One region of the Streptomyces sp. NPDC060366 genome, then DNA from elsewhere that is predicted to be linked to it. Evidence: riboswitches for the same ligand, from Rfam matches in the RefSeq annotation. Region 1 holds a riboswitch; the other holds the start of a gene.
What was found. A riboswitch is a leader RNA that binds a small molecule or an ion and turns the genes downstream of it on or off. The one in region 1 is predicted to bind S-adenosylmethionine.
Positions count from the first base shown of each region.

Region 2: linked by a shared signal. The riboswitch ahead of ACFWHU_RS06485 (aminotransferase class V-fold PLP-dependent enzyme) and the one ahead of thrC (threonine synthase) in region 1 are both predicted to bind S-adenosylmethionine.

Region 1 is NZ_JBHXDC010000012.1:66,067-70,877, reverse strand. It holds gene ACFWHU_RS26415 (trehalose-6-phosphate synthase) at 1-832, opposite strand, end outside; gene ACFWHU_RS26410 (hypothetical protein) at 892-1,014, opposite strand; gene ACFWHU_RS26405 (glucosyl-3-phosphoglycerate synthase) at 1,134-2,075, opposite strand; SAM riboswitch class I at 2,193-2,320, shown strand; gene thrC (threonine synthase) at 2,337-3,662, shown strand; gene ACFWHU_RS26395 (ubiquitin-like small modifier protein 1) at 3,703-3,978, shown strand; gene ACFWHU_RS26390 (cold-shock protein) at 4,362-4,565, shown strand.
Region 2 is NZ_JBHXDC010000002.1:392,820-397,630, reverse strand. It holds gene trpD (anthranilate phosphoribosyltransferase) at 8-1,075, shown strand; SAM riboswitch class IV at 1,205-1,322, shown strand; gene ACFWHU_RS06485 (aminotransferase class V-fold PLP-dependent enzyme) at 1,578-2,945, shown strand; gene ACFWHU_RS06480 (Lrp/AsnC family transcriptional regulator) at 2,985-3,266, opposite strand; gene ACFWHU_RS06475 (rhomboid family intramembrane serine protease) at 3,263-3,973, opposite strand; gene ACFWHU_RS06470 (hypothetical protein) at 4,147-4,389, shown strand; gene ACFWHU_RS06465 (NYN domain-containing protein) at 4,425-4,811, shown strand, end outside.

The DNA.
Region 1 (4,811 bases):
TGCGCGGCGCGCCGTCCGGGCCGCCGATCTGCTCCCGCAGCTCGGCCAGCCGCTCGTCGACGTCGGGCCGGTGCGCACGCTCCCGCAGGAAGTCCGCGTCGGCGCCCAGGCCGTGCACCCCGATCTGCGTTTTCCCCGTCCCGCCCAGCAGCTCCGTACAGCACGCGGTGAACGCGTCGGCCCAGCGGTGGGTCAGGAACGCGGCCCGGTCGGCGCCGAGGATGCCGCGCAGCAGTTGGCGCGCGATGTCGTCGGGCAGCAGCCGGAAGTAGTCGACCGGGGCCCACGGCGTGTGCGAGAAGTGCCCGATCCGCAGATCGGGCCGCAGCGCCCGGAGCATGCCCGGCACCAGGGCCAGGTGGTAGTCCTGGACCAGGACGGCCGCGCCGTCGCCGGCCTCGTCGGCCAGGGCCTCGGCGAACGCGCGGTTGTACGCCTCGTAGGACGCCCATCGCGCCCGGAAGTCCGAGTCGAAGGCCGGCTCCAGGGGAGTTTGGTAGAGCAGGTGATGGACGAACCAGAGCGTGGAGTTCGCGACGCCGTTGTACGCGTCCGCGTAGACCTCCGGCGGGATGCCGAGCATCCTGACCCGCTGCCCGCCCGTGTCGCCGGTGTCCAGCCGGCCGCCGGTGCGCCGCACGGCCTCGCGGTCGCCGTCACCGAGGGCCGCGCACACCCACACCGCGTTCGTGTCGGGCCCGATGGCCGAGAGACCCGAGACGAGCCCGCCGCCGCCGCGCCCGGAGGTCAGCTCGCCGTCCTCACCGAGCGTGTACGAGACGGGGCCGCGATTGGACGCGACGAGAACCTGGGCGGCTTGCTCGGAGACCATGTGCCGAAATCTAGCCCGTCGCACAAACGCTCAAACGTACGGATTCAGGTCGGCGAGGATCAGCCACGCCCCCGGCCCCGGCTCGCCGCCAGCGCCACCACCCCGGCGCCCACGAGGGCGAGGGCCACGCCGCCCAGCAGCCAGAGCTGTTCCGTGGTCAGGGTCACCGCGCTCATCGCCATACCGGGCAATATACGCAAATCATACGAACGGACCGGTAATGCCACGCGGCGACGCCCGGCAACCGGACGGGCCCGGTGAGACCGTCACGGCACGCCCTGCGCCCTTACGCCCTACGCCCCTACGCCGCGCGCCGCGCCGTGTACTCCGCGATCTCCCGCATCGGCGGCCGCTCCTCCGTGTCCACCGCGTGCGTACGCGGCTCGAAGCCGCCCTCGCCCCGCTCGAACTGCGTCAGCGCCGGCCGCACCAGATGCCCCCGCGACAGCCGCAGCTGCGCCGTCCGGTAGATCGCCGCCGCCATCCGCCCCAGCGCCTGCCCGTCCTGGTGCCGGTGCCTGCGCACCCCGACGTCGACCTGGCCCAGCGCGTCCAGCCCCACCGTGTGCAGCGCGTCCACGAGCAGCCCCAGCTCCACCCCGTAACCGACCGGGAACGGCAGCCGCTCCAGCAGCGAGCGCCGTACCGCGTACTCGCCGCCCAGCGGCTGCACGAATCCCGCGAGCAGCGGCCAGTGCAGATTCAGCAGCGGACGCGCCACCAGCTCCGTCACCCGGCCGCCCTGGCCCGGCTCGTCGCCGAGCGGACGGTCGTACATCGCCTTCACGAACAGCACGTCCGGCTCGGTCAGCAGCGGCCCCACGATCCCCGACACGAAATCCGCCGAGAAGTCCTTCAGGTCCGCGTCCACGAAACAGACGATGTCGCCGCTCGTCACCAGCAGCGAGCGCCACAGCACCTCGCCCTTGCCCGGCACGGCCGGCAGCCTCGGCAGGATGTCGTCCCGGTGCACCACGCGCGCCCCGGCCGCCGCCGCGACCTCCCCCGTACGGTCGGTCGAGCCCGAGTCGATCACCACCAGCTCGTCGACGAGCGGCGCCGGGCCCGACATCAGTTCGCGCCGGATCACCGACACGATCCGGCCGACCGTCGCCGCCTCGTTCAGGGCCGGGAGCACCACGCTGACCTGCGTACCCTGCTTCGCCGCGGCCAGCAGACCGAGCGGCCGGTCCGCCGCGGACCAGGACCGCCGGGCCAGCCAGCGCTCCACCTCTTCCAGCACGTGATCTCCATCTCGCGGATCGGACGAGGCCTTCAACCGTCCAGGGGTTCGGTTACAGTCTTGAACAACGCGGATGACCGTCGCACGTCGGGGGTCGTCAGGCTGACAATCGAATACCGCTCATCCAGAGGGGCAGAGGGAACGGCCCGTTGAAGCCCCGGCAACCCTCCCGCCGACCGCGAGGTCACGGTGGGGAAGGTGCCAATTCCGTCTCGCGGCGAGATGCGTCGCGAGGAAGATGAGGAAAGGGCCCTCGCCTTCATGGCTGTGCAGACTGTTTCCAACACCGACGACGCCGCCACCGCCACCGGATCAGCAGCATCCGACGCCGGCACCGTGGACCTCGGACCCGCCGCCGCCCTCTCGTGCCGCGAATGCGGGGAACGCTTCGAACTCGGCCCGATCTTCGCCTGTCAGAGCTGTTTCGGCCCTCTCGAAGTGGCCTACGACCTGCCGACGGGCGACCCCGAGGACCTGAAGAAGCGCATCGCCGCGGGTCCCGACAACATCTGGCGCTACGCCCCGCTGCTGCCCGTCCCCGCCGACGTCGCGTCGAAGCCGAACATCAACCCCGGCTTCACCAAGCTCGTCAAGGCCGACAACCTCGCCCGTGAGCTGGGCGTCACCGGCGGCCTCTACGTGAAGGACGACTCCGGCAACCCGACGCACTCCTTCAAGGACCGCGTCGTCGCCATCGCCGTCGAGGCGGCGCGCGCCTTCGGCTTCACCACGCTCTCCTGCTCCTCCACCGGCAATCTCGCGGGCGCCGTCGGAGCCGCCGCGGCCCGCGCCGGCTTCCGCTCCTGTGTGTTCATCCCGCACGACCTGGAGCAGGGCAAGGTCGTCATGGCCGCGATCTACGGCGGTGAACTCGTCGGCATCGAGGGCAACTACGACGACGTCAACCGCTTCTGCTCGGAGCTCATCGGCGACCCGCTGGGCGAGGGCTGGGGCTTCGTCAACGTCAACCTCCGCCCGTACTACGGCGAGGGCTCGAAGACCCTCGCGTACGAGATCTGCGAGCAGCTCGGCTGGGTGCTGCCCGACCAGCTCGTCATCCCCGTCGCGTCCGGCTCGCAGCTGACGAAGATCGACAAGGGGCTCAAGGAGCTGATCGCGCTCGGCCTGGTCGAGGACAAGCCGTACAAGATCTTCGGCGCGCAGGCCGAGGGCTGTTCGCCGGTGTCCGTCGCCTTCAAGGCCGGTCACGACGTCGTACGGCCGCAGAAGCCGAACACGATCGCCAAGTCGCTGGCGATCGGCAACCCGGCCGACGGCCCGTACGTCCTGGACATCGCCCGCCGCACGGGCGGCGCCGTGGAGGACGTGAACGACGAGCAGGTCGTCGACGCGATCAAGCTGCTCGCGCGGACCGAGGGGATCTTCGCCGAGACGGCGGGCGGGGTGACCGTGGGCGTGACGCGCAAGCTCATCGAGGCGGGTCTGCTCGACCCGGCGCTCACGACGGTCGTGCTGAACACCGGTGACGGGCTCAAGACGCTGGACGCCGTCGCGCCGACGACGGGGCCGACCGCGACGATCCCGCCGAGCCTCGACGCGTTCCGCGCCGCCGGTCTGGCGCGTTGAGCACCTCACCAACCCGCTACTTCCCGGAAGGCAGAAACCGATGAGCGTGAACGTCCGCATCCCCACCATCCTCCGTACGTACACCGGCGGGAAGGCCGAGGTCCCGGCCGAGGGCACGACCCTCTCCCAGGTCATCGAGTCCCTGGAGACCAACCACCCGGGCATCGCCGCCCGCGTCCTGGACGACCAGGGCAAGCTCCGGCGCTTCGTCAACGTGTACGTGAACGACGACGACGTCCGCTTCGAGCAGGGCCTGGAGACCGCCACTCCGGACGGTGCCGGCATCTCGATCATCCCGGCGGTCGCCGGAGGCTGAACGTACGGCCGGACGTACGGCCGAACAGCACGCACGGTGAACGGTGTTGCCCCCTCCGCAAGAGAAACGGAGGGGGCAATTCCATGAGGTTGAACGCGGTACAGTTGGGGTAGCCCCGCCGCCGCCTGTGCCACGAGCATATGAGTTCGCGACAAGATGCGGTCAAAGTGTGGACGCTGTTTGCGCGGTTCCTTGCGCTTTGCCCGGCCCGACTTGCCCCTGGTGGCCCGGCAATTCACCCCTTTGCGTGTTCGGCCATGCCCATAATTCTCGTCCGATTGACCTGTTGCAGAGGGCAGTTGGGCAGATACATTCAGCCGCGGTCGACGCGTTCCGGCGCGAAGTGCGGTCCCGCGCAGGGGCCAGTAATAGGGGAGTTGGGCATGGCTCAGGGCACCGTCAAGTGGTTCAACGCGGAGAAGGGCTACGGCTTCATCGCGGTCGACGGTGGTGCGGATGTTTTCGTCCACTACAGCGCGATCCAGATGGACGGCTACCGCACCCTTGAAGAAGGTCAGCGAGTTGAGTTCGAGATCTCGCAGGGCCAGAAGGGTCCGCAGGCGGACATGGTCAAGCTCGCCGTCTGATCCCGGCGCGATCGGCCAACGACGCACTCACGGACGAGGGGCCCGTATCCCGGCAGGGGATACGGGCCCCTCGTGCGTGCGCGCGGGGGGCGTGCGCGAGGCGTGCGCGGGTCCTGCGCTTGCTCTGTGGTCACTCGGGAGTCGCTTGCACTCTCGGGGGTCGAGTGCTAATCATTGGCGTTAGCACTCTGCAGGTGAGAGTGACAACTTATGGACCGGGTCAGCGAGGCCCGAGAGCCTGTGGGG
Region 2 (4,811 bases), on a different contig from region 1:
AGCGAGCATGAGCAGCGCTGTTACACCGGCCGGAGGCGACACCCTGGCGGCGCGTTCCTGGCCGGGGGTACTGAACCCGCTGCTGCGTGGTCAGGACCTCGACGCCGGCGACACGGCGTGGGCCATGGACCGCATCATGAGCGGCGAGGCCACGGACGCCCAGATCGCGGGCTTCGCCGTCGCGCTGCGCGCCAAGGGCGAGACCGTGGACGAGGTCTCGGGACTGGTGCGCGCCATGTACGAGCACGCCAACACCATCGAGGTGCCCGGCGCCACGGTCGATGTCGTCGGCACCGGCGGCGACCTGGCCAAGACGGTCAACATCTCCACGATGGCGGCGATCGTGGTGGCCGGGGCGGGCGGCAAGGTCGTCAAGCACGGCAGCCGCGCGGCCTCCTCCGCGAGCGGTGCCTCCGACGTGCTGGAGAAGCTCGGCGTCAATCTGGAGCTGACGCCGCAGCGGGTCGTGGAGGTCGTCGAGGAGGCGGGCATCACCTTCTGCTTCGCGGTGAAGTTCCACCCGGCGCTGCGTTACGCGGCCAAGGCCCGCAAGGAGCTGGGCGCGCAGACCACGTTCAACATCCTGGGGCCGCTCACCAACCCGGCGCGGGTCCGCTCCCAGGCGGTCGGCGTGGCGGACAGCCGGATGGCGCCGATCGTGGCCGGGGTGCTCGCCGAGCGGGGCAACTCCTCGCTCGTCTTCCGCGGCGACGACGGTCTGGACGAGCTGACGACGACGGCCACTTCACACGTATGGGTGGTTCGGGACGGCCGCGTCACCGAGGAGACCTTCGACCCGAGGGACATCGGCCTGGAGCTGGTCCCGATCGAGGCGCTGCGGGGTGCGGACGCCTCGTACAACGCGGATGTCGCGCGCCGGCTGCTCGACGGCGAGACCGGCCCCGTACGGGACGCGGTCCTGCTGAACGCGGCGGCGGCGCTGGTGGCGCTGGAGCGGGGCGACGGCACGCTGAACGACCAACTCGCGGCGGGAATGGCGCGGGCGGCGACCGCGGTCGACTCGGGCGCGGCGAAGGCAACGCTGGAGCGCTGGGTCTCGGCGAGCAACTTGTAGCCGCCGGGGTTCGTCCTCAATCGCCGGACGGGCTGCATTTGCAGCCCGTCCGGCGATTGAGGACACCAACGTCCCGTATCGCGGACGCCGTCTGGGCCCGTGGCGTATCCGTGGGGTAATCTCAGCCCAGGTCATGAGTGACAGCGACTACGGCCCCGGCCCGCTGTCCGGCAACCCTCCGTCCGTGGCGGGGTGCCCCGGGTGAAGACCAGGCCGCAGGCAGCGAGGTCTGCGGCAAGCGCGGACCCCTGGACATCGTTCGGATGTCGTCATCCCTGGGGTCCTGGTCCTCGAGGGAGCAGTCTCGTGAGCAAGCGAATGCGATAGGGCCTTCGGCCCGCTCCCGGTGCGATCCGCGCCGGGCACAGGGCCAGAGCCCTCTTCAGTGAGTCCCACACCGCAGGCGCACCCGCACGCCGTCACGGCATCCGCCGTCGCGTCGTCGCGTCCGCCTGTCGGGTCCTGATGCCGTTTCCGCCTCGTCCTGCCGGGAGATACCGCCATGTCCGTACCCACCGACGCCCTCGACCGCACCAGCACCGGCCAGCCGCTGCCCGTACTCGGCTGTGACGTCACCGTTCCCCTGGTCACCGGCGGCGAAGTCAGCTACGCCGCCCTCGACTACGCGGCCAGCGCCCCCGCTCTGCGGCGGGTCTGGGACGACGTCGCCGCCTACGCCCCGTACTACGGCAGCGTCCACCGCGGCGCCGGATACCTCTCGCAGCTCTCCACCGACCTCTTCGAGAACAGCCGCCGTACCGTCGCCGGTTTCCTCGGCTGTCGTGAGGACGACCAGGTCGTCTTCACCCGGTCCACCACCGACTCGCTCAACCTGCTCGCCGCCGCGCTGCCCGCCGGCTGCGAGGTGTTCGTCTTCGAGACCGAGCACCACGCGTCGCTGCTGCCCTGGCGTGACGCCCGCGTCAGCTACCTCGACGCGCCGCGCACCCCCGCCGAGGCCGTCGCCACCCTGGAGCGCGCCCTCGCGGGCCGCGACCCGAAGGGCCCCGCTCTGGTGTGTGTCACCGGCGCGTCCAACGTGACCGGCGAGCTGTGGCCCGTGACCGAACTGGCCGCCGCCGCGCACGCCCACGGCGCGCGCATCGTCCTCGACGCCGCGCAGCTCGCCCCGCACCACCCCGTGGACATCGCGGAGCTGGACGTGGACTGGGTGGCCTTCTCCGGGCACAAGCTCTACGCGCCGTTCGGCTCCGGTGTGCTCGCGGGCCGCGCCGACTGGCTGCGGGAGTCGGAGCCGTACCTCGCCGGTGGCGGCGCCAGCCGGAAGGTCGCGCGCCGCGCCGACGGCGGTGTGGACGTCGAGTGGCACACCACCGCGGCCCGGCACGAGGCCGGATCGCCGAACGTCATCGGTGTGTACGCGATCGCCTCGGCCTGCAAGGCGCTCACCGAGGCGGGTTTCGACCGGCTCGTCGAGCGCGAGCAGGAACTCGTCGCGCGGGTGCGCGCGGGTCTCGCCGAGGTGCCCGAGGTGCGGGTGCTCTCGCTCTTCGGTGACGACGCCCCCCGGGTGGGCGTCATCTCCTTCGTCGTCGACGGCTGGAACAGCTCGCACTTCGCCGCCGCGCTCTCGGCGGAGTACGGCATCGGCGTACGGGACGGGCTGTTCTGCGCCCACCCGCTCGTGCGGACCCTGCTGGGCGGTGACGCGGGGGACCCGGGGGAGTGCGGCGCGCCGGACGCCGGTCCCGGTGAGAGGTCGCTCAACGCCATCCGGGTCAGCTTCGGGGCCGGTACGCCGGACGAGCACGTGGAGCGGTTCACCGGCGCGGTCAAGGAACTCGTACGGGACGGGGCGCGCTGGAACTACCGTACCGAGGACGGCCGTTGCGTCCCCGACCGCGGCTGACGCGCGGACCGGGCCTGCCCCCGGGGCAGGCCCCGCCCGTTACGCGTCGAGGCCGATCGCGAAGGCGGCTTCCAGGTCGTGCTGGGAGTACGTACGGAACGCGACGTGCGTGTCCGTGGCCTCGACGCCCGGGATCTTGCTGATGCTGCCGGGAATGACGTCCGCCAGATCGTCGTGCCTGGCGACGCGGACCATGGCGATCAGGTCGTAGGTACCGGTGACGGAGAAGACCTCGCTGACGCTCTCCAGCGCCGCGATCGACTCGGCGATCTCGGGGATCCGGTCGACGCTGGTCTTGATGAGCACGATCGCGGTGATCACGGTTGACGTTCTCCCTCGGTGGCCGCGGAACGGGACTTCACTCTAGCCGTCCGGCGGAAAAGCACCCACGCGGCGACGAAGCCGAGCGCGAAGCCCACCAGATGCGCCAGATAGGCGACGCCAGGGCCCGGCTTCGCGTTGTGGGCCGCCAGCCACTGGAGGGCGAACCAGAAGATCAGGACGATCCAGGCGGGAAAGCGCAGCGGCAGGAAGAAAAGGAACGGAAAGAGGCTGGTGACGCGCGCACTGGGAAGGAGACAGAGGAAGGCGCCCAGCACACCGGAGATCGCGCCCGACGCACCCACCAGGGTCTGGTCGGAGTCCGCGTTCGCCGCCGCGTAGGCGAGCAGGGCGAGATAGCCGCAGACGAGATAGAAGAGGGTGAACCGCACCCGTCCCATCCGCTCCTCGGCCATCGCCCCGAAGACGTAGAGGAAGAGCAGGTTTCCCAGCAGATGGAGCCAGCTCCCATGGACGAAGAGCGCGGTGAGAGGGGTGAGGAGCGCGTGGGAGTCGCCGCTCATCAGTTCGTCGGGGATCACGCCCCAGCGCTCGAAGTACGCGCTCTGCGCGGCGAGCAGCGCGTCGCCCGTTCCGTACGCGGGGGTGAACCCCGAGAGCGGGCTGGTCAGGAAGGCCAGGGCGCACAGGCCGATCAGACCGTAGGTCACGACCGGCGCACCGGCCGCCGCGCGCCAATTGATCATCCAAGGATCATCTCGTACGCGGACAGACAGGTACGGACCGCCTCGCCGCGACATGGGATACGCGGGAGGCCGTAGGGTTACGGGCGCGTCTTCCCCGCTCCGGCGCCGCACCGGGGAACGGCGCGGCAGGCTCGACAGCACGACATCAGCCCTCGACGAAAGAGGACGGCACGATGACGACGGTTCCCTTGCCGACGGATGCCACCCGGTGGCGCTGCACGCTGTGCGGCAATCTCACCCGGTTCGACGTCACGCGGTCCTCCAAGGTGGTGGAGTACGTCCATCTGGACCTGGCCGGGGAGTCGAAGATCGAGGAGCGCGACGTGGTCAGTGAGACCATCGAGTCCGTCCGCTGCCGCTGGTGCAACGCGGTGGATCAGATCGAACTGGTTGACAGGCCGGGCGCCGGTTCCTGAGGGAGCCGCCCGAAAGGGTAGTGGGGTGACGGATCGTGGAGCAGCCCGCAAGTGGCGCTGAGCCGGCCGATGCGGCCGGCGGTGACGCCGAGGCGCTCGACAGGCCGCTGCCCGAGGGAGTCCGGCGCCGGGTCGTGGCGCTGGTCTCGGACGCCTTCGGCGGTCTGACCGTCACCGAACTGCCCGCCCAGCTACGACAGTACGCGCGCTTCACGCCGAACAGACGCGCCCGGTTCGCGGGCAACGCGATGGCGGCGGCCCTGGAGAGCGACGCGATCTTCCGGCAGCGGATCGGTGAGCGGTTCGCCCAGGCGGATCCCGAACTGGCCTCGGCCGTGGAGTCGGGCTCGCCGCCACCGGCCGCCGACCCCATGGACGTGGCCGCCGCCGCGTACATCCTGCGCCCCGTCGGCTGGGTGAAG